2 regions of the Marinobacter sp. P4B1 genome follow, and region 1 is predicted to be linked to the other one. Evidence: riboswitches for the same ligand, from Rfam matches in the RefSeq annotation. Region 1 holds a riboswitch; the other holds the start of a gene.
What was found. Region 1 has a riboswitch for thiamine pyrophosphate ahead of thiC (phosphomethylpyrimidine synthase ThiC). Riboswitches for the same ligand answer to the same signal wherever they lie in the genome.
Positions count from the first base shown of each region.

Region 2: linked by a shared signal. The riboswitch ahead of thiB (thiamine ABC transporter substrate binding subunit) and the one ahead of thiC (phosphomethylpyrimidine synthase ThiC) in region 1 are both predicted to bind thiamine pyrophosphate.

Region 1 covers NZ_LLXM01000014.1:98,928-109,529, forward strand. The annotation lists gene AQ621_RS11150 (mitochondrial fission ELM1 family protein) at 1-30, opposite strand, end outside; gene lpxL (LpxL/LpxP family Kdo(2)-lipid IV(A) lauroyl/palmitoleoyl acyltransferase) at 35-997, opposite strand; gene waaA (lipid IV(A) 3-deoxy-D-manno-octulosonic acid transferase) at 1,100-2,353, shown strand; gene AQ621_RS11165 (TolC family outer membrane protein) at 2,400-3,764, opposite strand; TPP riboswitch at 3,902-4,015, shown strand; gene thiC (phosphomethylpyrimidine synthase ThiC) at 4,099-5,976, shown strand; gene AQ621_RS11175 (NUDIX domain-containing protein) at 6,442-7,062, shown strand; gene AQ621_RS11180 (DUF1249 domain-containing protein) at 7,059-7,544, shown strand; gene cpdA (3',5'-cyclic-AMP phosphodiesterase) at 7,710-8,516, shown strand; gene metE (5-methyltetrahydropteroyltriglutamate--homocysteine S-methyltransferase) at 8,601-10,602, opposite strand, start outside.
Region 2 covers NZ_LLXM01000006.1:178,779-189,380, forward strand. The annotation lists gene AQ621_RS05265 (ABC-type transport auxiliary lipoprotein family protein) at 1-515, opposite strand, end outside; gene AQ621_RS05270 (MlaD family protein) at 508-1,449, opposite strand; gene AQ621_RS05275 (ABC transporter ATP-binding protein) at 1,449-2,270, opposite strand; gene AQ621_RS05280 (MlaE family ABC transporter permease) at 2,274-3,362, opposite strand; gene AQ621_RS05285 (thiamine ABC transporter ATP-binding protein) at 3,459-4,073, opposite strand; gene thiP (thiamine/thiamine pyrophosphate ABC transporter permease) at 4,066-5,748, opposite strand; gene thiB (thiamine ABC transporter substrate binding subunit) at 5,754-6,755, opposite strand; TPP riboswitch at 6,803-6,894, opposite strand; gene AQ621_RS05300 (murein L,D-transpeptidase catalytic domain family protein) at 7,054-7,797, shown strand; tRNA gene AQ621_RS05305 (tRNA-Gly) at 7,922-7,997, shown strand; tRNA gene AQ621_RS05310 (tRNA-Cys) at 8,052-8,125, shown strand; gene AQ621_RS17630 (hypothetical protein) at 8,162-8,311, opposite strand; gene AQ621_RS05315 (CLCA_X family protein) at 8,519-9,268, shown strand; gene AQ621_RS05320 (HAMP domain-containing protein) at 9,462-9,758, shown strand; gene AQ621_RS05325 (DUF3147 family protein) at 10,081-10,431, shown strand; gene AQ621_RS05330 (YnfA family protein) at 10,521-10,602, shown strand, end outside.

The DNA.
Region 1 (10,602 bases):
GATTGCCGGCGCCTGCGTATCGTTTTCCAAAGGGCTAGCCTTTTTTCTTGCGTTTGCGGCCGTAGAAGCCGGGGTCGTCTTTGTCCGGCCGGGTTTTGAAGCGGCGGTGCATCCACAGGTACTGATCCGGCGCCTTGCGGATTTCCTGCTCAATGATGGCGTTGATGCGGGTAGCATCTTGCAGGTCATCGCCGGTCGGGAAATTTTCCAGCGCCGGCTGGAAATAAATGTCGTAGCCCGGTTTGTCTTCGCGGCGGAAGTGGCTGAACGGCACTACCTTGCATTTGCTGCGTTCCACAATCCGGGAGGTGGCGGTAATGCTGCCGGCCGGAATGCCGAAGAAGGGGGCAAACACGATGTCTTTGCGGCCGTAATCCTGGTCGGTGGCGTACCACACAGCGTGGTTTTGCTTCAGGCACTTGAATAAGCCGCGCAGGTCTTTGGCGCCGAGCACTGTGCCATAACGCCGGCCCCGGGCCCGGGTCATGACGGCGTTCATCAGCGGGTTGTTGTGGTCCCGCTGCATCACGTCCGCTTCAATAAACTCGGTAACCAGGCTGCCCCCCAGGTCCAGCGTGCTGTAATGGCCGCCCAGAAGCAGCACGCCGTGGCCGCCTTCCAGCGCTTTCTCAAGATGCTCCACGCCATGAACCTGCGTGATGCCAGTGAGTTTTGCCGGGTTTCGGAACCAGGCAATGCCCAGTTCCATCACGCCAATGCCGTTGGCGATAAAGGCATTGCGCACCAGTGCGTCCTGTTGGTGCTTGTTCAGCTCCGGAAAACACAGCCGGATGTTGGTTTCGGTAATATGTCGCCGGCTCTTCGCCAGTTTCCAGGCAACCAGGCCGATTATCTTTCCCAGCCACCACTGAAAACGAATGGGTAACTGCGCAGCCAGCCACATCACCGCAATGCCCAGCCAGGTTGGCCACCAGCGGGGATGGCGGTAAGCTGAGTAGTCGGTGTTTCTGGGGAGTTTGCGGTACTTCTTTTTCAAAATCGTGAATCCTGCATCGACAAACGTTTTACCGGGGGGCAAGATGCCCGTCCACAGCAAATTTATCCCTATGATAACGCACTGTTTTGCCGGGAGTCCTGCGTGTTCCAGTTTATCTATTCCCTGCTGATCCGGCTCGCCCTGCCGTTTATCCTTGTCCGGCTCTGGTGGCAAGGCCGCAAGGCGCCGGCGTTGCGGCAAGACTGGCAACATCGCCTTGGGCTGGCGCCCCAACTGCACGGCCCGGTGATCTGGGTGCATGCGGTTTCGGTGGGTGAAACCATTGCCGCCGGCCCCATGGTGCGGCGCCTGTTGGCCCGAAACCTGGGTGCGACCATTCTGATGACAGCCATGACCGATACCGGGCTGGCCCAGGCCCGGAAGATGTTTGGTGACAGGGTAGCCTATGCCTATGCTCCTTACGACACGCCAGGAAGTATTCGGCGCTTCCTGAATCGTGTTAACCCCCGCATCCTGGTGATCATGGAAACGGAAATCTGGCCCAATATGATCCGCCAGTGCCGACACCGTCATGTGCCTGTTTTTCTGATCAATGCCCGCCTGTCTGAACGATCTGCCCGGGGGTATGAACGGGTTCGGGGCGTGGCAGCACCTATTATCAAAAGCATCAGCTGGGTGGCTGCGCAGGCCGAAAAAGACGCAGAACGGTTTCGCCGCATCGGAGTGGCTCCGGGAAATGTTGAAGTTACCGGCAGCGTAAAATTCGATGTGGACATTCCTGGTGATGTCCGTGCGGCCTCTGTCAGCTTCCGGAAATCTCTGGGTGAGCGCCCCGTCTGGATTGCCGGCAGCACCCACACCGGAGAAGACGAGCAATTGCTGGCGGCTCATCGCCAGATTCTGGCCCAGCACCCCGATGCCTTACTCATCATTGTGCCCCGGCATCCTGAGCGGTTTGATACGGTGGCCGGCCTGGCGGAGGAACAGGGCTTTTCCGTGGTTCGCCGGTCAACAGGAGCATCTCCCGCTGGTGCGGAGGTGTATCTTGGCGACACCATGGGAGAGCTGATGATGCTTTATGGAGCCAGTGACCTCGCCTTCGTGGGCGGCTCACTGATCGAGCGGGGAGGGCACAATCCGTTGGAGCCTGCGGCCTGGGGTATTCCTGTGTTCTCCGGTACTCATGTGTTTAATTTCGAGACAATCTATCATCGCTTACTGGACGATCAGGGTGTCCAGTTGGTCGAGAATGCGGATGAACTGGCGCAGGCGATCTGTTCACTGATGGACGATCCGGAGGCGCTGAAGGCATACGGTGAGCGGGCGCTGGCGGTAGTTAACAGGAACCGGGGTGCGCTGGATAAAGTCGTGGAGGGTATTACGGAACGGTTGTAATTCCGGGCGCCGCACGGGCACCCGGAATTTTGCACGGTTAGCCCGCTTACTGCATCGGGTCGTCCAGTGTTTTTCCTTCTTCGGCCAGGGCTTCAATGCCCCGGGCGCCTTCGCTGAGCCAGTTGTTCAGGTCAATCAGGTCCTGCGGGCTCAGGGTGCCCGCCGCCTGCTTCAGTTGCAGGGTGTTGATCACGTAGTCATACCGGGCGTTAGCGTAATCCCGCAGCGCCACGTAGTAAGCGCGTTCGGCATCCAGCACTTCCACAATGTTCCGTGTACCTACATCGTAGCCGGCGCGGGTTGCATCCAGTGCACTGCGGCGGGAGATGATGGTTTGCTCAAGGGCGGATGCGGTTTCCACGTTGTTGTTAACGGTCAGGAACAGGCTGCGGGTGTTCACCTGTACATCTCGGCGTGTGGTGTTCAGATCCTGTTCGGCCACGGTGACCAGTGAGCGCTGCTGGCGCACGCCGGCTTCAGTGCCACCGCCCATGTACAGGGGAACGTTCAGCTGCAGGCCGATGACGCCTTGTGATCCTTCAAACTGGCTTGCGTTTTCGCGGCCATGAATGTCGGTTTCGCTGTATGACGCAGTAAGGTCAAGAGTCGGCAGATGGCCGGACTTGGCCACTTTGAGGTTCGCTTCGCTGGCGTTTAGCTGCGACATGGCCGCCTGAATCGCCCAGTTCTGGTCGAGCGCAGTATTTTCCCAGTCATTCGGGTTCATCGGCTCCGGGCGGCCCAGCGGGAAGTTCTCCCGCAGATTTTCCAGGTCTTCCGCGTATTCACCAGTTAACCTGGCCAATTGCTCACGCGCCACGTTCAGCTGGTTCTCGGCGGCGATGCGCTGGCTCTTGCTGTCGTCGTAGCTGGCGCGGGCCTCGTATACTTCGGTGATCGCAATCAGGCCTACGTCGAAACGCTCCTGGGCCTGTTCGTACTGGCGCTGGATGGCGGCTTCGGTAGCGCGGGCGGTTGTTACGGTATCCTGGGCGCGCAGCACGTTAAAGTAGGCGGTGGCCACATCCAGAATCAGCTGCTGCTGGGCCAGGTTGTACTGGGCCTGGGCGGCTTCGGTCTGGAACTGGCTGGCGTCGTAGCGGAACCAGTTGTCGGCCCGGAAGATGGGTTGAGTAAGCTGTACGCCATAGCTGAATGGACGGTTGTTTGTTGCAGAGCCCCGTTTCGGATCTGCAGAAACGTGGCTGCCTTCAGCAAACGCACCAATCTGCGGCAACAAAGAGCTCTTGCTCACATCACTGGCGGCCTGCTGGGCCTGGAACTGTGCCATGGCAGAGGCAATGCCGGAGTCGTAAGACAGGGCTTTCTCGTAGGTTTCCATCAGATCCAGAGCAAGCGCAGGCTGGGCTGCGAGCAGGGTGATCAATCCTGGAAGTAAACGTTTTTTCATTGGTTCTCCTGAAATACTGACTCCGGGAATCTGCCCGGCAATGACCCAAAGGTATTGGTTGACCATTATGGACAATAATCGTTCCCGTCTCTAGACTTGCTAAGTCCACGTATTTTGTGGACAAACGAATTCAGAATCGCGTCTTGACGGGGTGCTGATCTGCCGGAAACCGGCGATCGGCTGAGATTGCAACGCAGAACCCGCGACCTGATCCGGATAATACCGGCGTAGGGATTAAGACCGTACGAACCGTGCCAGAGCACCCTTCCTGGGTGAATCTGGCGCAGCTCCGTCATACGCGACCCGATACCACAAGAGCAACCGGGAGCAGTTCATGACGGACTTACCAGCATACCTCAGCGACTCCGCAAAAGTAGACTCCGCAGCAATCAAACCATTACCAAGCTCACGAAAAATATACGTGCAGGGTAGCCGACCCGATCTGCGGGTGCCAATGCGGGAAATTACCGTGGGCGACACCCCCACTGAAATGGGTGGCGAAAAGAACCCGCCGGTGGTGGTGTACGACACCTCCGGGCCCTACACAGACCCGGAAGCCACCATTGATCTCCGCAAAGGCTTGCCGCCGGTTCGCGCCGCCTGGATTGCCGAGCGAGGCGATGTAGAGCAACTGGACGGCTACACCTCCGAATTCACCCGCCGCCGCATGAAAGACCCTCAGCTTGATCCCCTGCGGTTTATGGACGAGCGAAAGCCACTGCGCGCCAAGCCCGGAAGAAACGTATCCCAGATGCACTATGCTCGCCAGGGCATCATTACGCCGGAGATGGAATACGTTGCCATTCGGGAAAATATGAAGCTGCAGGAGGCCCGGGCCAACGGCTTGCTGGCGGAACAGCATCCCGGCCAGTCCTTCGGTGCCAACCTGCCGCCTGAAATCACCCCCGATTTTGTTCGGGATGAAGTGGCCCGGGGCCGCGCCATCATTCCGGCCAACATCAACCATCCGGAAACCGAGCCGATGATCATCGGTCGCAACTTCCTTGTGAAAATCAATGGCAACATCGGCAACTCGGCGGTGACCTCGTCCATCGAAGACGAAGTGGAAAAACTGACCTGGGGTATCCGCTGGGGTTCGGACACGGTGATGGACCTGTCCACCGGCAAGAACATCCACGAAACCCGCGAGTGGATTATCCGCAACTCCCCGGTCCCCATCGGCACGGTGCCCATTTATCAGGCCCTGGAGAAAGTGGGCGGCGTGGCGGAAGACCTGACCTGGGAAATCTTCCGGGACACCCTGATCGAACAAGCCGAGCAAGGCGTGGATTACTTCACCATCCACGCCGGTGTTCGGTTACACCACGTGCCACTCACTGCCAAACGCACCACCGGCATCGTCTCTCGCGGTGGCTCCATCATGGCCAAGTGGTGCCTGGCGCACCACAAGGAAAGCTTCCTGTATGAGCACTTTGAAGACATCTGCGAAATCATGAAGGCCTACGACGTGTCCTTCAGCCTTGGCGACGGCCTGCGCCCGGGTTCCATTGCAGATGCCAACGACGTGGCACAATTTGGCGAGCTGGAAACCCTGGGAGAGCTTACCAAGATCGCCTGGAAACACGATGTGCAGTGCATGATCGAAGGCCCCGGCCACGTGCCCATGCACCTGATCAAGGAGAACATGGACAAGCAGCTGGAATGCTGCGATGAAGCCCCGTTCTACACCCTCGGCCCGCTGACCACGGATATTGCCCCGGGCTATGACCACATCACCTCCGGCATTGGCGCGGCGATGATCGGCTGGTATGGCTGCGCCATGCTTTGCTACGTCACCCCGAAAGAGCATCTGGGCCTGCCCAATAAAGACGACGTAAAAACCGGCATCATCACCTACAAAATCGCCGCCCACGCTGCCGATCTCGCCAAAGGCCACCCAGGCGCCCAGATCCGCGATAACGCCCTGTCCAAGGCCCGCTTCGAGTTCCGCTGGGAAGACCAGTTCAACCTCGGCCTGGACCCGGACACCGCCCGCGCCTACCACGACGAAACCCTGCCCAAGGAATCCGCCAAAGTGGCCCACTTCTGCTCCATGTGCGGGCCGAAGTTCTGTTCCATGAAAATCTCGCAGGAAGTGCGGGATTACGCAGCAGAGCAGGGCATTGACGAAGTTTCAGCAATTGACGCCGGCATGGAGGCCAAGTCTCGGGAGTTCGTGGAGTCTGGCTCCAAGCTTTACGATAAGGTTTGAGGTTGGAGTTTGTGAGCACCTAGCCTTTTGGTTGGGTGCTTAGAGCCGGGGTGGTGGGCCGGTTCAGAAAACGCTCAAGCCATCCGTGGGCGCTTCTGCTCCGCCATCCATGGCTCCGCAAATTTCTGAACCGGCCCACCACCCCGGCTCAATCGATCTCCGGAAGTAAGCGCTCTTGAGCGATGATCAGGTGATCCAAGATGGTCGATGGTTCGCAAATAATGTACTTAATGTTCAGCGGACTGTAAAAATGCTCGAGGCGGGCCTTGGGACGTCCTTTCCAAAAATTTGCGGAGCCATGGATGGCGGAGCAGAAGCGCCACATGGACGTGCCGCAAGGAGCGGTTTTTGGAAAGGACGTCCCAAGGACCGCCAAACTTCGGGCTAGAAGGCTGGGGCCGTAACTTGCAGCTTCACCATCATTACCGCTATCGTTCCAAGCCGAACACCAAACCGGAAACCCGAATGCCGAAACCGTTCCAGTTCAACGCCAGCGACGTCAAAATCGAAAAACGCGAAACCGTCTTCCAGGGCTTCTTCCGCATGGACAAACTCTGGCTGACCCACCCGCGCTTTGACGGCCGCGACATGCCCACGTTCACCCGCGAACTCTTCATCCGCGGCGACGCCACCTGCGTGCTCCCCTACGACCCAAAAAGGGATGAAGTCGTGCTCCTGGAACAGTTCCGTCTCGGGGCCCTGGGCCGCAACCAATCCCCCTGGTTGCTGGAGCTCGTAGCCGGAATGAACGAAGACGGCGAAAGCCCGGAAGACGTAGCCCAGCGGGAAGGGCAGGAAGAAGCCGGCCTGAGTTTCAGCCGGCTGGACAAGATCTGTGATTACCTGGTTTCCCCTGGCGGCACCACCGAGATGATCCACCTCTACTGTGGCCAGGTCAGCACTGCCGAAGCCGGTGGTATTTTCGGTGTGGAGCATGAACACGAAGACATCCTCAGCCACGTGGTCAGCGCCGACGAGTGCTTCGCCATGATGGCCGATGGCCGCATTAACAATGCCGCTGCGATCATTGCTATCCAGTGGCTACAGCTGAACCGTGACAGGCTGCGCCGGGAGTGGTTGGCATGACTGAGTGGGTGAAGCGTCCCAAGTCCTATGTGCCGGATTTACGCCAGCTGGGTGCGTTGTGTGATGGCAACTATCAGCGGCTCCGCAAACTGCGGCAGCTGGAATCCGATGGCAAGCCGGTGTGCGAGTTTGAATTGCACCGGGAGAACCAGTATCTGGGGCGAGTGCGGATGGAAGTGCTGCAAACGGCAAAGTTCACCGAAACCCTGTTGCTGGAGCAGGTGCACAACAGCGGCCGCTGGCTGAATAATCCCCAGATGACCGTGCGTGTCTACCACGATGCAATGATGGCAGAAGTCATCAGTTGCTACCGGCAGCGCCAGATCGCGCCGGTGAACGATTACCCGAACCGTTTTATGCATCACCCCGATGAAAAGGTTCAGGTGAATGGTTTCCTGGCCGACTGGCTGGACTACTGTTTGCGCTTCGGGCACCTGCCCATGGAGAATGCCGTCTGGTCGGCGGGTGAGGGGATCGACTAGACAGCGTCTCACTCTGCCTGTGGTGAAGTTGTCAAAAACTGCAAAAATTTTGTGTCTGCGGGCCAGAATGTGAACAATCTACGATTTCACATTAATCAAAAGGAACCCGGCCATCGTACACTCGTTGTACTTTCAACCGTTTGCCCCGAACAGAACAGGTCCTGAATGTCTGACCACCAATCTGCCCGCCCGCTAAAAGTCTTACAGCTGACAGACCCGCACCTGATGGCACGGGAAGATGGTGCCCTGCTGGGGGTAAACACCCGCGAAAGCCTGTCGGCCGTCATTGAAGAGGCTCTGCGCAGCCATGGCCAGCCGGACCTGATTCTGGCCACCGGCGATATAAGCCAGGATGCTTCCGTGGCTTCCTATCATTATTTCGGGCAGAAACTGGAGGCTTTCCAGTGCCCGTCTGCCTGGATTGCCGGCAATCACGATGATTCAGCCACCATGTACGCCGTTGCGGATGAATTCGACGCCCGGCGCCGGCAGTTTGTGCTTGGGGGCTGGCACTTCGTTATGCTGGATTCCTCCGTACACGGGAAAGTGCATGGAGAGCTTTCGGCGGACGAATTGGCGTTCCTGGACCAAACCCTGTCGGAACACCCGGGCTTGCCCACCATGGTTTGCCTGCACCATCACCCCGTCGATATCGGCTCGGACTGGATGAACCAGATAGGCCTCAAAAACCGTGAGGCTTTCTGGCAGGTGATCGACCGGCACACGAACGTCAGAGGCGTGCTCTGGGGGCACATCCATCAGGAGCTTCAGCAGCAGCGCAACGGCGTGCAGCTAATGGCCTCTCCGTCGACCTGTATTCAGTTTGCGCGAGGTTCCACTGATTTTGCGGTAGAACCGCTAGCCCCGGGCTACCGTTGGTTTGAGCTCGATCCTTCCGGCAACATCACCACAAAAGTCTGCCGCGCAGAGGAGTTCCGGTTCAACCTAGATGAAGGTAGCTCCGGCTACTAGCCGATCAAAATGTCCCTATATATTCCCAATGACTGACCTGCGCGCCAGTATGTAAACATATAGGGACAACACTGTGCGCGAGTGTCAGGCGCGCAGTGCTTGCGCAGCCGCCACCATCGTCTCCAGGGCCGGGGTTACTTCCTCCCACTTGCGGGTTTTCAGGCCGCAATCCGGGTTAATCCACAGCCGCTCTGCCGGGATGCGCTCTGCCGCCAGGGTCATCAGGTTGATGATGTGGTCCTTGTCCGGAATGTTGGGCGAGTGGATGTCATACACGCCCGGCCCGATATCGTTCGGGTATTCAAAGTTCCGGAAGGCATCCAGCAGTTCCATATCTGACCGCGAGGTTTCAATGGTGATCACATCGGCATCCATGCGGGCGATGGCTTCGATGATGTCGTTGAACTCCGAATAGCACATATGGGTGTGGATCTGGGTGCCGTCTTCCACGCCATTGGCAGCGATGCGGAAGCTGTTGATGGCCCAGTCCAGGTAGTTTGCCCAGTCTGACTGCCGCAACGGCAGGCCTTCGCGCAGGGCGGCTTCGTCGATCTGGATGATGTTCACGCCGGCTTTCTCCAGATCCTGCACTTCCTCGCGAATGGCCAGGGCCAGTTGCAGGCAGGAGTCTTTTCTTGGCTGATCGTCCCGCACGAAGGACCAGTTCAGAATGGTCACCGGGCCGGTCAGCATACCCTTCACCGGTTTGTCGGTGAGAGACTGGGCGTAGCGGATCCAGTCCACAGTCATTGCCCTGGGCCGGCGAATGTCGCCAAACAGAATGGGCGGTTTCACGCAGCGGGAGCCATAGGACTGTACCCAGCCGAAGCGCGTAAAGGCGTAGCCGTCGAGCTGTTCACCGAAGTATTCCACCATGTCGTTGCGCTCGGGTTCGCCGTGCACCAACACATCCAGCCCCAGTTTTTCCTGCGCTTCGATGCAACGGGCGATTTCTGCCTGCATTTGCTCGGTGTATTGGGTGCCGCTCAGCTCGCCTTTGCGGAACTGCAGGCGGGCCTGGCGGATTTCCGGGGTTTGCGGGAAGGAGCCAATGGTGGTGGTCGGGAATGCCGGCAGGCTAAGAATTTGCCGTTGTTTGGCGATTCGCTGGGGGTAGGGGCTTTGGCGATTACCTAGCTCTGGCGTTACCGCAGCAACGGCTTTTTGAACGGTAGGGTTGGTTACCCGGCTGGATCTGCGACGGCTTTCGATGGCGATACGGTTTTCAGCCAGTTCGCTGCGCACGGCGGTGCGACCTTCGTTAAGTGCTTTTGCAAGCGTTTGCAGCTCATCGAGTTTCTGCACTGCAAAGGCCAGCCAGCTACGGATTTCGGTATCCAGCTCCTGCTCACGGGCCAGGTCGACCGGCACGTGCAGCAGTGAACAGGAGGGCGCCAGCCACAGGCGCTCGCCCAGCTTTTCGTTCAGTGGTTCGAGCCAGTCCAGAATATTGTTCAGGTCGGATTTCCAGATGTTGCGGCCATTGATTGCGCCCAGCGAGAGAATCTTGTGGCTCGGCAGCCAGTCCGCCACCCGGCTGACTTCTGCCGGTGCGCTCACGGCATCAATGTGCAGCCCGGCCACCGGCAGTTCGCAGGCCAGTTGCAGGTTGTCCCGGAGTTCTCCGAAGTAGGTGGCCAGCAGCAGTTTCGGGCGATTGGCCTTGAGCTGGTGATAGGCCAGATTGAAGGCATAGCGCCAGTTGGCGTCCAGGTCGGTCACCAGGGCCGGTTCATCAATCTGTACCCAGTCAGCGCCGGCATCGGCCAGGGCTTCCAGCAGTTGCGAATACGCAGGCAGCAGGCGTTCCAGCAAGTCCAGCCGGTTGCTGCCATCGGAGGTTTTACCCAGCCAGAGGTAGGTCACTGGCCCGATGATGATGGGTTTGGCCTTAACGCCCTGTTTTTGCGCTTCGGCCAGTTGGGCGAGCAGTCGCTCAGGGTTCAGTTCAAAACGGGTGTCGGCGGTAAACTCCGGCACAATGTAGTGATAGTTGGTGTCGAACCACTTGGTCATCTCGCCCGCTGCGGTGGCGCAACAGGGGCTGTCGTTGGCGCCCCGGCCCCGGGCGGCGCGGAAATAGGCG
Region 2 (10,602 bases), on a different contig from region 1:
TTTGCGCTGGCAGCCAGTGCCTCCTCGCGCTGATCCAATACGCACAGGCTTTTCCGGGAGCGGTTTTCCATCAGTTCTGTGTGCAGGTGTATGACCACCGTGGTGCCGTCTGCGTGGGTCTCGGCGTGAAAGCCGGTCAGTTCGGTGACCAGTGTTAACCCTGCCGTAGCCGGACTGGTGTCAGTCATCACGCTGGTGAAGCCGCCGCTCTGGCGAAATTCCTGAATCAGGTAATCCCTCAAAACCACGGGAATACTGTCGCGCCAGCGGGCGCCGGGCAGTGCCTGGAACTCGTAGGGTGTGGGCTTTACCAGAACCCGGGTACTGTCCAGCGGATCAGATGCCAGCGGAGTGTCCACCCGGAGCGCAGCAGGCCGGGGCGTATCGAACACTTCCCGTTCAGCGGGGGGTGCCAGTTCCATCAGGCGCGGTGCTTCAGGAATCGGGAACACGGTGCAGGCAGACAGGGCAAGGGCCCCGGCCAGTGCGAAAATGCCTCTGCTTGGCTTAGTCATTGCTGTACTCCTGGATTCGGCCGCCGCCCCAGATGGTGCCTCTCGGGTCTTGCTCAAGCCTGCGGGTAAACGAGTTCAGGTTGCGGAGGGTGCTGCGCAGCTCCCGTAAGGCCGGTGTGAGCTCGCCCAGGCCCTGAAGCCCGGAGTCCAGTGCACCTTCGTTATTACCGGTCACACGGTTCAGCCGGTCCAGGGTGGGCTGCAGGGTTGAGATGGCCTTATCCATAGACTCCAGTACCGGCGTAATCTGCTCACCTAACACCACGCGCGCATGGTCAGAGGTGGCGGATACCTTTACGGCCGCTTCTTCTGCCCGAATCGCTGCCGCATCGAACTGCTCCATCAGTGCCATCATGTCATCCCGGCTTGCCAGCAGCGACTCGGTGGCCTGCCGGGTGTTGTCCAGAATGGTGGCTACGTTGCCCAGGTTTTCCTCGTTCAACAACTGGTTCATGCTGGTCAGCAGGCGCTCGGCCTTCGACAACATGGCTTCGCCGTTATTGAGCAGGTTGGAAAACGCAGAGGGCTCGGCACTGATCAGCGGTGGATTCTCCCGGCCACCTTCAAGCACCGGACTGTCCGGGCTGCCGCCGGTAAACTGCACGCTCATGCTGCCGGTGATATTGGCCAGCACCAGTTCGGCACGGGTGTTTTCACGCACGGGAATATCACTGCGAACCCGTACCAGCACACGAACATGGGCCGGGTTGTCGGGTGCCAGAGTCAATTCCAGCACGTCACCCACCGGCACACCGCTGTAAAGCACCGCATTACCCTTGGACAGGCCCCCTACCGGGTGGTCGAAACCGATCTGGTAATAACTCCACTCCTGGTCTGCCGAGGACTTGCCCAGCCACAGGGCGAACAGCAAGGCGGCGGTAACAGCCAGCAGCGTAAATAATCCGATAATAACGTGATGGGCTTTTGGCTCCATTAACCGGGCTCCTGTTCGGTCAGCCTGTCGTGTGCATCAATCGCGGCCCGCCCGCGGGGGCCGTGGAAGTAGTCCTGAATCCAGCTGTCATCTGTGCGGGACACGTTATCCAGGGTATCTGCCACCAGCACCTTGCGCTGGGACAACACCGCCACCCGGTCGCAGGTGGTATACAGGGTATCCAGGTCGTGGGTGACCAGGAATACCGTCAACCCCAGTGCATTGCGCAGGGTGACAATCAGTTCATCAAACGCGGCAGCGCCGATCGGGTCCAGCCCCGCTGTGGGCTCGTCCAGAAACAATATTTCAGGGTCCAGGGCCAGCGCCCGGGCCAGCGCTGCACGTTTCACCATGCCGCCGGATAACTCCGCCGGGTATTTGCGTGCCGCCTCGGGCTGCAAGCCGGTCAGGGCCAGCTTCATGCGGGCCAGTTCTTCCGCTTCGGCCCGCTTCAGCCCCGCGTGCTCGATCAGGGGCAGGGCAATATTCTGTTCCAGGTTCAGGGAGGTAAACAGAGCTCCGCCCTGAAACAGCACACCAAACCGCTGTTCATACAGCGAACGTTCCGGTGCTGACAGCTCTGTCAGATCCTGCCCGAATACCGTGATGTGGCCAGCCGTAGGCGTGTTCAATCCGACAATGCTGCGAAGCAGCACGGATTTTCCTGTGCCGGATCCGCCAACCACGCCGAGGATTTCACCCGGGTAGAGGTCGAGGTCCAGGTCTTCATGCACAGAATGACTGCCAAAACGATTGTTCAGGCCCCGAACCTGAATGATCGGCGTTTGGTGCGTGTGGTTATCCCGCGTGCCCATGGCCATGCCTTACCAACCCATTTCCATAAAGAATAGCGCGGCTACGGAATCCAGCAGTATGACCATAAAGATAGATTGCACCACGCTGGAGGTGGTGTGCTCACCCACGGACTGTGCGCTGCCCGACACCTTGAAGCCTTCCAGGCAGCCGATCACGGCAATCAGGAAGGCAAACACGGGAGCTTTACCGATGCCCACCAGGAAATGCTTCAGGGCAATATCCCGCTCCACGATGGCCATAAACTGGCTGGGCGGAATATCCAGTGCCAGTGCACACACCACAGCACCACCAACCATGCCCGCCATCATGCCGACAAAGGTCAGCACTGGCAGGCTCACCATCATGGCCAGTACCCTGGGGACTACAAGAAGCTCCACGGGGTTAAGGCCCAGGGTACGAATGGCATCCAGTTCTTCGTTGACCTTCATGGCCCCGATCTGGGCTGTGAAGGCACTGGCGGTTCGGCCGGCCAGCAAAATGGCCGCTAACAGTACGCCGAATTCCCGCAGAAATGAGAAAGCGACCAGGTCTACGGTATAAATGGTCGCGCCAAAGTCCTCCAGCACCGTAGCACCCAGAAATGCGACCACAGCCCCCACAAGAAACGTGAGCAAGGCAACAATCGGAAGGGCGTTCAGGCCGGTGTCGTGCACAGCGGCCACGAACGGCGTAAAGCGCCAGCGTTTTGGCCGTGGGAGTATGTAGAACAGGGTGGACAAGGTCTGGCCAATAAAACCGGACAGCAGCCATAACAGGCGGGTTAGCCGGGTGACCTTCTCTCCGGTGATTGCCAGCATGTTCAGCAGTGGATTAACCGTGGCTGGTGCCGGTGCGGATTCACACATGGATTCCGCCACGGCTTTAAGGAGTGCTTGCTGGGCTTCGGGCAGGGACGGTTGCTCCAGCGCGGCAAGCACCGGTTCGGCACCCAGCATTTTCACCATCAGGGACGCGCCCGCGGTATCCAGCCGGCCAAGGCGGGTAAATTCCGGCTTCAGTGAAGTGTTCTCTGCCTTGAATTGCGATACCTGCCGGTTCAGGGCCGGGTAATGGGCAAGGGTCCAGTCTCCGGCAAAGGTCACCGTATTGCCGGACAACTCAAGGGTGCCGGCAGGCTCGCCGGCTTTGGCTGTAGTAAGGCCCGAAGTTATCGCCACAGAATGAAAAAATCCCTGCCAGAAGTCTTAGCAAGCTTAAAGATTCCAGTTGCTGTCTGCCAGTATCTTTCGGTCTTCTTCATCATGGCTGACCAGGATCAGGGTAATGCCGCTGGCCTTTTCCTGCAGTAACAAGTCCCGGATGATGGCCCTGGCGTCCGGGTCCAGCCCGGTCATGGGCTCGTCCAGCAGCAGTACCGGTTTGCGCCGCAGAATGGCGCGCAGCAGGGCAACTCGTTGCCGCTGGCCACCGGATAGTTCGCCGGGCAGCCGCGCACCAAAACCGCCGAGCCCGGTTTGTTCAAGACCCTGCTCAATGGCCGATTTCTGTTCGGGGGACAGCTTCATGCCGGGCTGCAGGCCGAGACCGATATTGGTGAAGACATCCAGGTGCTCGAACAGGTTGTGCTCCTGGAACACGCTTGTTACCGGCCGCTCCCAGGCGGGCAGGTTATGGATAGCTTGGTTGTTCCAGAGAATTTCTCCGCTTTTGGGTGCCAGAAAGCCGGCAACCAGGTTCAGCAAGGTGGATTTACCGGTTCCACTGGCACCGCGTACCGCGAGGCAATGCCCGGCGGCGACCGGGAAGTGGAAGCGCCACTCCTCCGACTGATCCGGGTACTGGAAACACAGGTTTCTTAGCTCAAGCATGGCGAGGCTCCGGAGCAGCGGCGGGGGCAGGCTCTGTGTTTGTGCCCGGGGCCGGCCGGGCAACCCGGGACAGCAGGGCGAAGAGAGTCACGAGTAACAAAAGCAGCCACAGCCCGGTGCCAGCCGCTTCGCTGATTCGGTAACTGCCCAGCTGCTGGTAAAGCAGAACCGGCAACGTGGGCTGCCCGGGGCTGCCGAACAGGGCAATTACCCCGAAATCTCCCAGCGACAGGGCAATGCCATAGGCCAGGCCCAGGGCGATTGGCCGGCGCAGCCTTGGCCAGTACAGCCAGCGCCAGCGATACCAGCCCAGGATACCCAGCTGGTCCGCCTGGTTCAGGGTGTTCTTGTCGATGGCATTCAGAGGCCCACGCAGAACCTGCAGCACAAATGGAATAGCCATCAATCCGTTAATCAAAGACACCAGCACCCAGCCTTGGGCACTATTACCGAGCTGCGGGCGCAATAACAGGAACAGGCCGGTACCAAGCACTAAGGGCGGCACAATCAGCGGCAGATACCCCGTGGTAGCCGGAATGGCCGCCAGTATCCGGTTTTCGGATTTGTTGGCGGCCGCCAGTGTGAACAGACTGGCGACAACCGCACCCAGCCCGGCAGGAACGGCAATCAACAAACTGCGGCCTGTGGTGGGGAGCAGTTGTCCGTAGATAGATGGCATGGGTGAGGCTGGCCAGAGTGCCGGCAAACCGCGTAACGCGATGGCCAGCAGGGGCAGCGTCAGGAAAGCGGAAAAGATGCCCAGCAGTACCACGCGCCCCAGGTCCTGCCCGGGGCTGTCTTTTAAAGAGACAGGTTCAGCAAACCGCCGATCCGGAAGCAGTGAGGACTCCAGCCGGTTCCGGAACACCAGCCACCACAGGCTGCCGCAAATAACCAGCTGAATGGTGGCCAGGATGGCGGCCTGGCCGAAATCGAATTCGAACCGCAACGCCTGGTAAATGGCCACTTCAAGGGTTGTGGCGCGAGGCCCGCCACCCAGGGTCATGATGATGGCGAAGCTGGTAAAGCACAGGGTAAATACCAATGCTGACACCCCGGGCACGACCGGCCGTAATGCGGGCCATCGAACCGTACGCCAGAGCCACCAGCCACTCAACCCGAGCTGGGAAGCAACCCGCAACCTCGGTGCCGGAACTGATTCCAGTGCTTGCAGAAGAATTCGTGCGGCCAGCGGTGCGTTGAAAAATACGTGGGCCAGTAAGATTCCATTCAGGCCGTACAGGCTCCAGTCGTGACCAGGCAGCCACCCGTTCAGAAGACTGGTCAGCCAGCCCTGGCGACCGTACACCCCGATGATGCCTGAAACCGCCACTATGGTGGGAAGCACCAGGCTCAGCTCCATCAACCGTAGCAGCAGGCTACGGCCGGGAAAATGGCTGAGCCGGGCCAGTGTCATGGCCACCGGCAGCGCAATGAGCAGGCTTAGAATGACCGATAACACAGCCTGCCAAACCGTAAACCAGACAACGCCTCTTAAATAGCGGCTTTGCCACAGCTCTTCGAATTCCAGCGTGCCCGCTGTGTGAAGCAGTGCCCCCAGGCCCAACAGCACCAGCCCGATCAAGGCCAGCGCAATGATCAGGCCCGGAGCCAGTTGCCACGCAGGGGCGCTGAATGGAGCAGGGCGCAGGGGTTGTGGTTGGTTGGCGGCCATTGGGTTCAGCGGGTCATGGCGTCCAGCCAGGCATTCACCAGTGAGCGGCGCTCACGGGCGACCTCTGCCCGTTCCAGATAGAGAGCTTTGGACGGGCGGATCAGCCGGTCAAATACCTCCGGCAACTCGTCACCAAGGTCGATAGCCGGATACATCACATTCTTCAACGGAATATGGCGCTGGAAGGCCGGCGACAACATGAACTCCATGAATTCCCGGCCGAGGGCCTGATTCTTCGAGCTATTCACCAGTGCGGCAACCTCGACCTGCAGGTAATGGCCTTCTTCAAAACGGGCTGCCTGGTAACGGTCTGTGTTATCGACCGCCATGTGATAGGCCGGAGAGGTACTGTAGGAAAGGATCATCGGGGCTTCGCCGTTCATGAACAGTGAAAAATACCCGTCACTCCAGCTCTGGGTCGTCGCCAGTACCTTGCCACTGAGTTGCTGCCATTTGGCGTGGGCGTCATCGCCATAAACCGCGTGCATCCAGAGCAGCAGGCCGAGGCCGGGAGTGCTGGTGCGGGGGTCCTGAATGATGATTTTCAGGTCATCCGGTGCATTGACCAGCTCTTCCAGGCTTGCCGGAGGTTCCGGCAGCAGCTCGGTATCGTATACAAAGGCGAAGTAGCCCCAGTCGTAGGGCACGAAGGTGTCGTCCTGCCAGTCGACAGGCAGCGCCAGGTTGTTCAGTGTCAGCGTGTGCGGAGCCAGTAATCCGGTTTGCCGGGCGGCTTCCATGGTGGCGGTATCCAGCCCCAACACCACATCGGCACTGGTTGAACTGCCCTCCAGGCGCAGTCGCTGAAGTATATCGCCGCCGCTTTCCAGCACTGTATAGTTCAGTTCGCATTCACACTGCTCTTCAAATGCCTGCTTGACCGCGGGCCCGGGGCCCCATTCCGCCGCAAACGACGGGTGAGTATAAACGTTCAAAACCTGCGCAGGTTCGGCAGTAGCAAAAGCCGGGAGCAGGGCAGCGAAGAGTAGAGGCAAGCGGAAACGCATAGTGATTACACCTTGGCTATGGAGGGGCCATGCCGCGGTAACCACTGGAAAAGTGGCGGCTCAATCCCTACGCCGGTATTAGCCGGGTCAGGTTCCGCGGGTATGGTCTCAGCCCTGTCGGGCACCCCGTTGAGTCCTGGCGATTCTAACACGCCTGCGTGGCAGCCTGTAATTTGTAACTTTGATTACGGTCTGTTTAAAAACTGTACAAAGGTGTCGGGGTTCTCATTATTTGCTGTTAGAATAGTGCAAATTTCAATCGGATAGACCGTATTCTTCATCTATAGAGGTAAGGTGCATGCCCAAGCATCGCAATCTGCTCAAATTTTGTACAGCAATGTCCGGCCTTCTTTTTTCAGTGCTTTTCGCCACCAGCACCCAGGCCCAGTCCCTGAATAACCAGCTTTTTGATCGCCTTTCCAGTGCAGCCCCTAAACTGAACCCATCGGTTCTCGAGGCGGCTTTCAAGGCAACCCAGTGCGCCATCAGCAATGGAACAGCGATGCCGGAGAGGCTTGCTGTTATTGATTTTTCCCTGCCATCCAGCGAAGAGCGCCTCTGGCTGTTTGACCTGGCCGATGGCAGCCTGGTTCTGAGGGAGCTGGTTGCCCACGGTAAAAACTCCGGCGACCGCGAAGCCAGTGCTTTCTCCAACATTGAGGGTAGCCACCAGTCCAGCATCGGACTGTTCAAGGCGGCGGAATCCTACAGCGGTGCCCACGGCTACTCCTTGCGGCTGGACGGACTGGAGCCGGGCTTCAATGACCTGGCCCGCCAGCGCGCCATTGTCATTCACGGGGCAGACTACGTAGAGAAGAGCTGGGTGAACAAATACGGTCGCATTGGCCGCAGCCACGGCTGCCCGGCGGTAGACCGCGATGTGATCGCAAAGGTAGTAGACAACCTGAAAGGCGGCCAGCTGGTTTTCAAATACTACCCGGATGAAGAATGGCTGCAGGCTTCCAGCTACCTGAACTGCGACAGCGGCAACCAGCTTGCCGGTTCCCTTCAGGCGAACGCGGATGACGCCAGCCGGTCCTGACCGGTTTGGCTAAATTTTGTGCACATTAGCAATAAAAACAGAAACTTGAAAAAAAGGTGTTGACGCGCGAAGCGTAATCCGTAGAATACGCAGCCGTTGAGGAGGCAACGCCTCTGAACGAAGAGCGGGAATAGCTCAGTTGGTAGAGCACAACCTTGCCAAGGTTGGGGTCGCGAGTTCGAATCTCGTTTCCCGCTCCATTTTCCAAGTCTCTCACGCCCCCTGAGAGCAAAAGCCAGATTCCAGGCTTACCCGGCGCGGTGGCAGAGTGGTTATGCAGCGGACTGCAACTCCGTGTACGCCGGTTCGATTCCGACCCGCGCCTCCATTTTTACCTTACGAAAATCATCGGTTTATCCGAGCTTTATTGGCTGACTGCCTTTTGCTCTGGTACGTCTGACTGCGTTAGCATGCGGCCAACTACATACCCTGCTGCCACGCCGACCAGTGCTGAAACCGGCCCGATGAAGCCGCCTACCAGTCCACCAACAAACATCAGTACCACGCTTTTCATACAGACTCCTCCTGCCTTCCTGGCAACTGCATTGGTCCGAGTATAGGACATTGTGCCTGACTGTGGTTGACCCACCCGTGTAGCCTCGTCAAAATACTGTATATGTAAACAGTACTAGGTGTAAAGCATGTCCTGCATTCTGCTTGGTAACTACGAATCCGTCTCAAGCCTGAGCATCCTGATGTTTCTGGAGATGGGAGGCTGGGAGTGACGTCTGAATCTGCAGCATCCTTTGTAACGGTGAGACGACGGTTTGATTTTCGCAGCATTGAAGTCGGACGCTGGGTGATGCCCCAGGAGCGGGACCGGGCAGCCGGCCGGTTCGATCAGGCGCTGTGTGATTTGATGACGATCCTGCGAGGACCGGAGCCATTGATCTCCCTGAGGAGCACGCTGGGCCTGCAGTATGGCATCGGCGGCCGGCTGGGCGTGGCCGCGCACTACATTCCCGCCACCCGGCAACTGGCGCTGGCCAAGAACGCTGGTGCGGGTAGCCTGGCGCATGAATGGTTTCACGCCTTTGATCACTACATGGGAGGCAAAGCTTACCGGAATGCCGGACCGTGCGGCTTCGCTTCAAGTGCCTGGCTGAACAGCGTAAGCAGTAAACCGTATCCACTGAATGAACGGCTAGGCGCTTGCTTCCAGGCCATCATGCTGACGGAGGACGGCACAGCACCCAGCACTTTGTTCCGGGCCTCCCAGGTGGCTGATCAGCACTTGAAAACGGTTTATTACGCCAAACCGGAGGAGCTGTGCGCTCGCGCCTTTGAAGCCTTCATTGAAGACAGCCAGCCGCGTAACCGATTTCTGGTAAACGGAACCGTTCACTCTGATGAAGCCAAGGCGGGTCTGTATCCGCAGGGCGATCATCGCCAGCGGATCAATGACGCATACCAGCGCTACTTTGCCGCTCTGGGCGCTGCGCTTTACCGGGAACAGGCTAAGGCCGGATAAAAGGGGGCTCCATCCTTGTCTGTAAAAAATCTTAGTATGATCAACATAAGTGTAAATAAAGTGAAATTAGTGTAAACAAAGTTCTGGCGGGCGGAAGAAAGGGAAGGCAGGACTGAATTACGGCACGGTGGAAATAGGCCTGGACCTGAGGGAACAGCTGCGGAGCATTGAGCAGGTCAAGCGCAGAAGCCTGATGATTGCCGCTCTGGAAGTATTGGCAGTAGCTCTGTTCTCAATTGCTGCCGGTTATTACCTGGTCCGGCGACTGAAACACATCCGGCGTGTGCTAGGGCAGGTTAATAACGGTGAGTATAGCCAGCGGTTGAGCGATTCCCAGCTCGATGAGGTCTCGGAAGTCGCTTCGGAAATTGACCGCCTTGCTGAGCGGGTTGCCTGGGAGAAGGGGAACAACGAACGGCGGATCGCCGAGCTTGAAGAGCTGAACGGGCTGCTCCAGAAAAGGCTTGCGGAGCGTAGGCACAACAGATGATTCGATGCGGGTCCAATGTGTGTTCCCATCAAACCCGAATATCTGCTTTGTGACCGTTCCACAGCCCACGCGAAACCCTAAACAAAAGCGGACATTCCCCGTTCTCTGGATTTAACTGGTACAAGCGTGCACTGATAATTTGAGTGTAAACTTTTCACAGAGCCGGCAGCGTAATGGCGGCTGCGGAACTACAGATAAAACCATGAAAAATCATTGTTATCAGGGCTTGGAATCAGATTTGGACGGGGGAGATGGCGTTGGGGTTTAATAAGAATGCAAACTAATAAGCCGTGATACGGTTGCCGCCAGGAGGTAGATCCAGTTGACTTATTACATTGTCAAAGTCGCAGTGACCGCTATTCTGGTTGTCCTCATATCGGAAGTGTCGAAGCGCAGCTCGTTCATAGGCGCTGTGCTTGCGTCGGTGCCGCTGACGTCAGTCTTGGCAATGCTTTGGCTTTATTTAGATACCGGGGATGCAGAAAAGGTTAGCGAACTTGCAAGTAGTGTGTTTTGGCTGGTTTTGCCATCACTTGCTTTGTTTATTGCGTTACCGGTTCTGTTGGCACAGGGGCTCAATTTCTACCTTAGCCTGACAGCGTCAATCGGCATTACAGCAATCTGCTACTGGGTAATGGTGGGTGTCCTTCGGTACTATGGCGTGGGGCTCTAAATATCGTAGAACAAGGGGCTGTTGTTGGACGCATCTACGCTGGCGCTGGCACGCCGCAAAGTCAGGGAACTGCCAAGAGGTCAATTTCATTGCCTGAATTGAAAACGGTTGGTCTTTTTATCGTCACCGCTTTGGCAGAGATCGTGGGTTGTTATTTGCCTTATCTCTGGC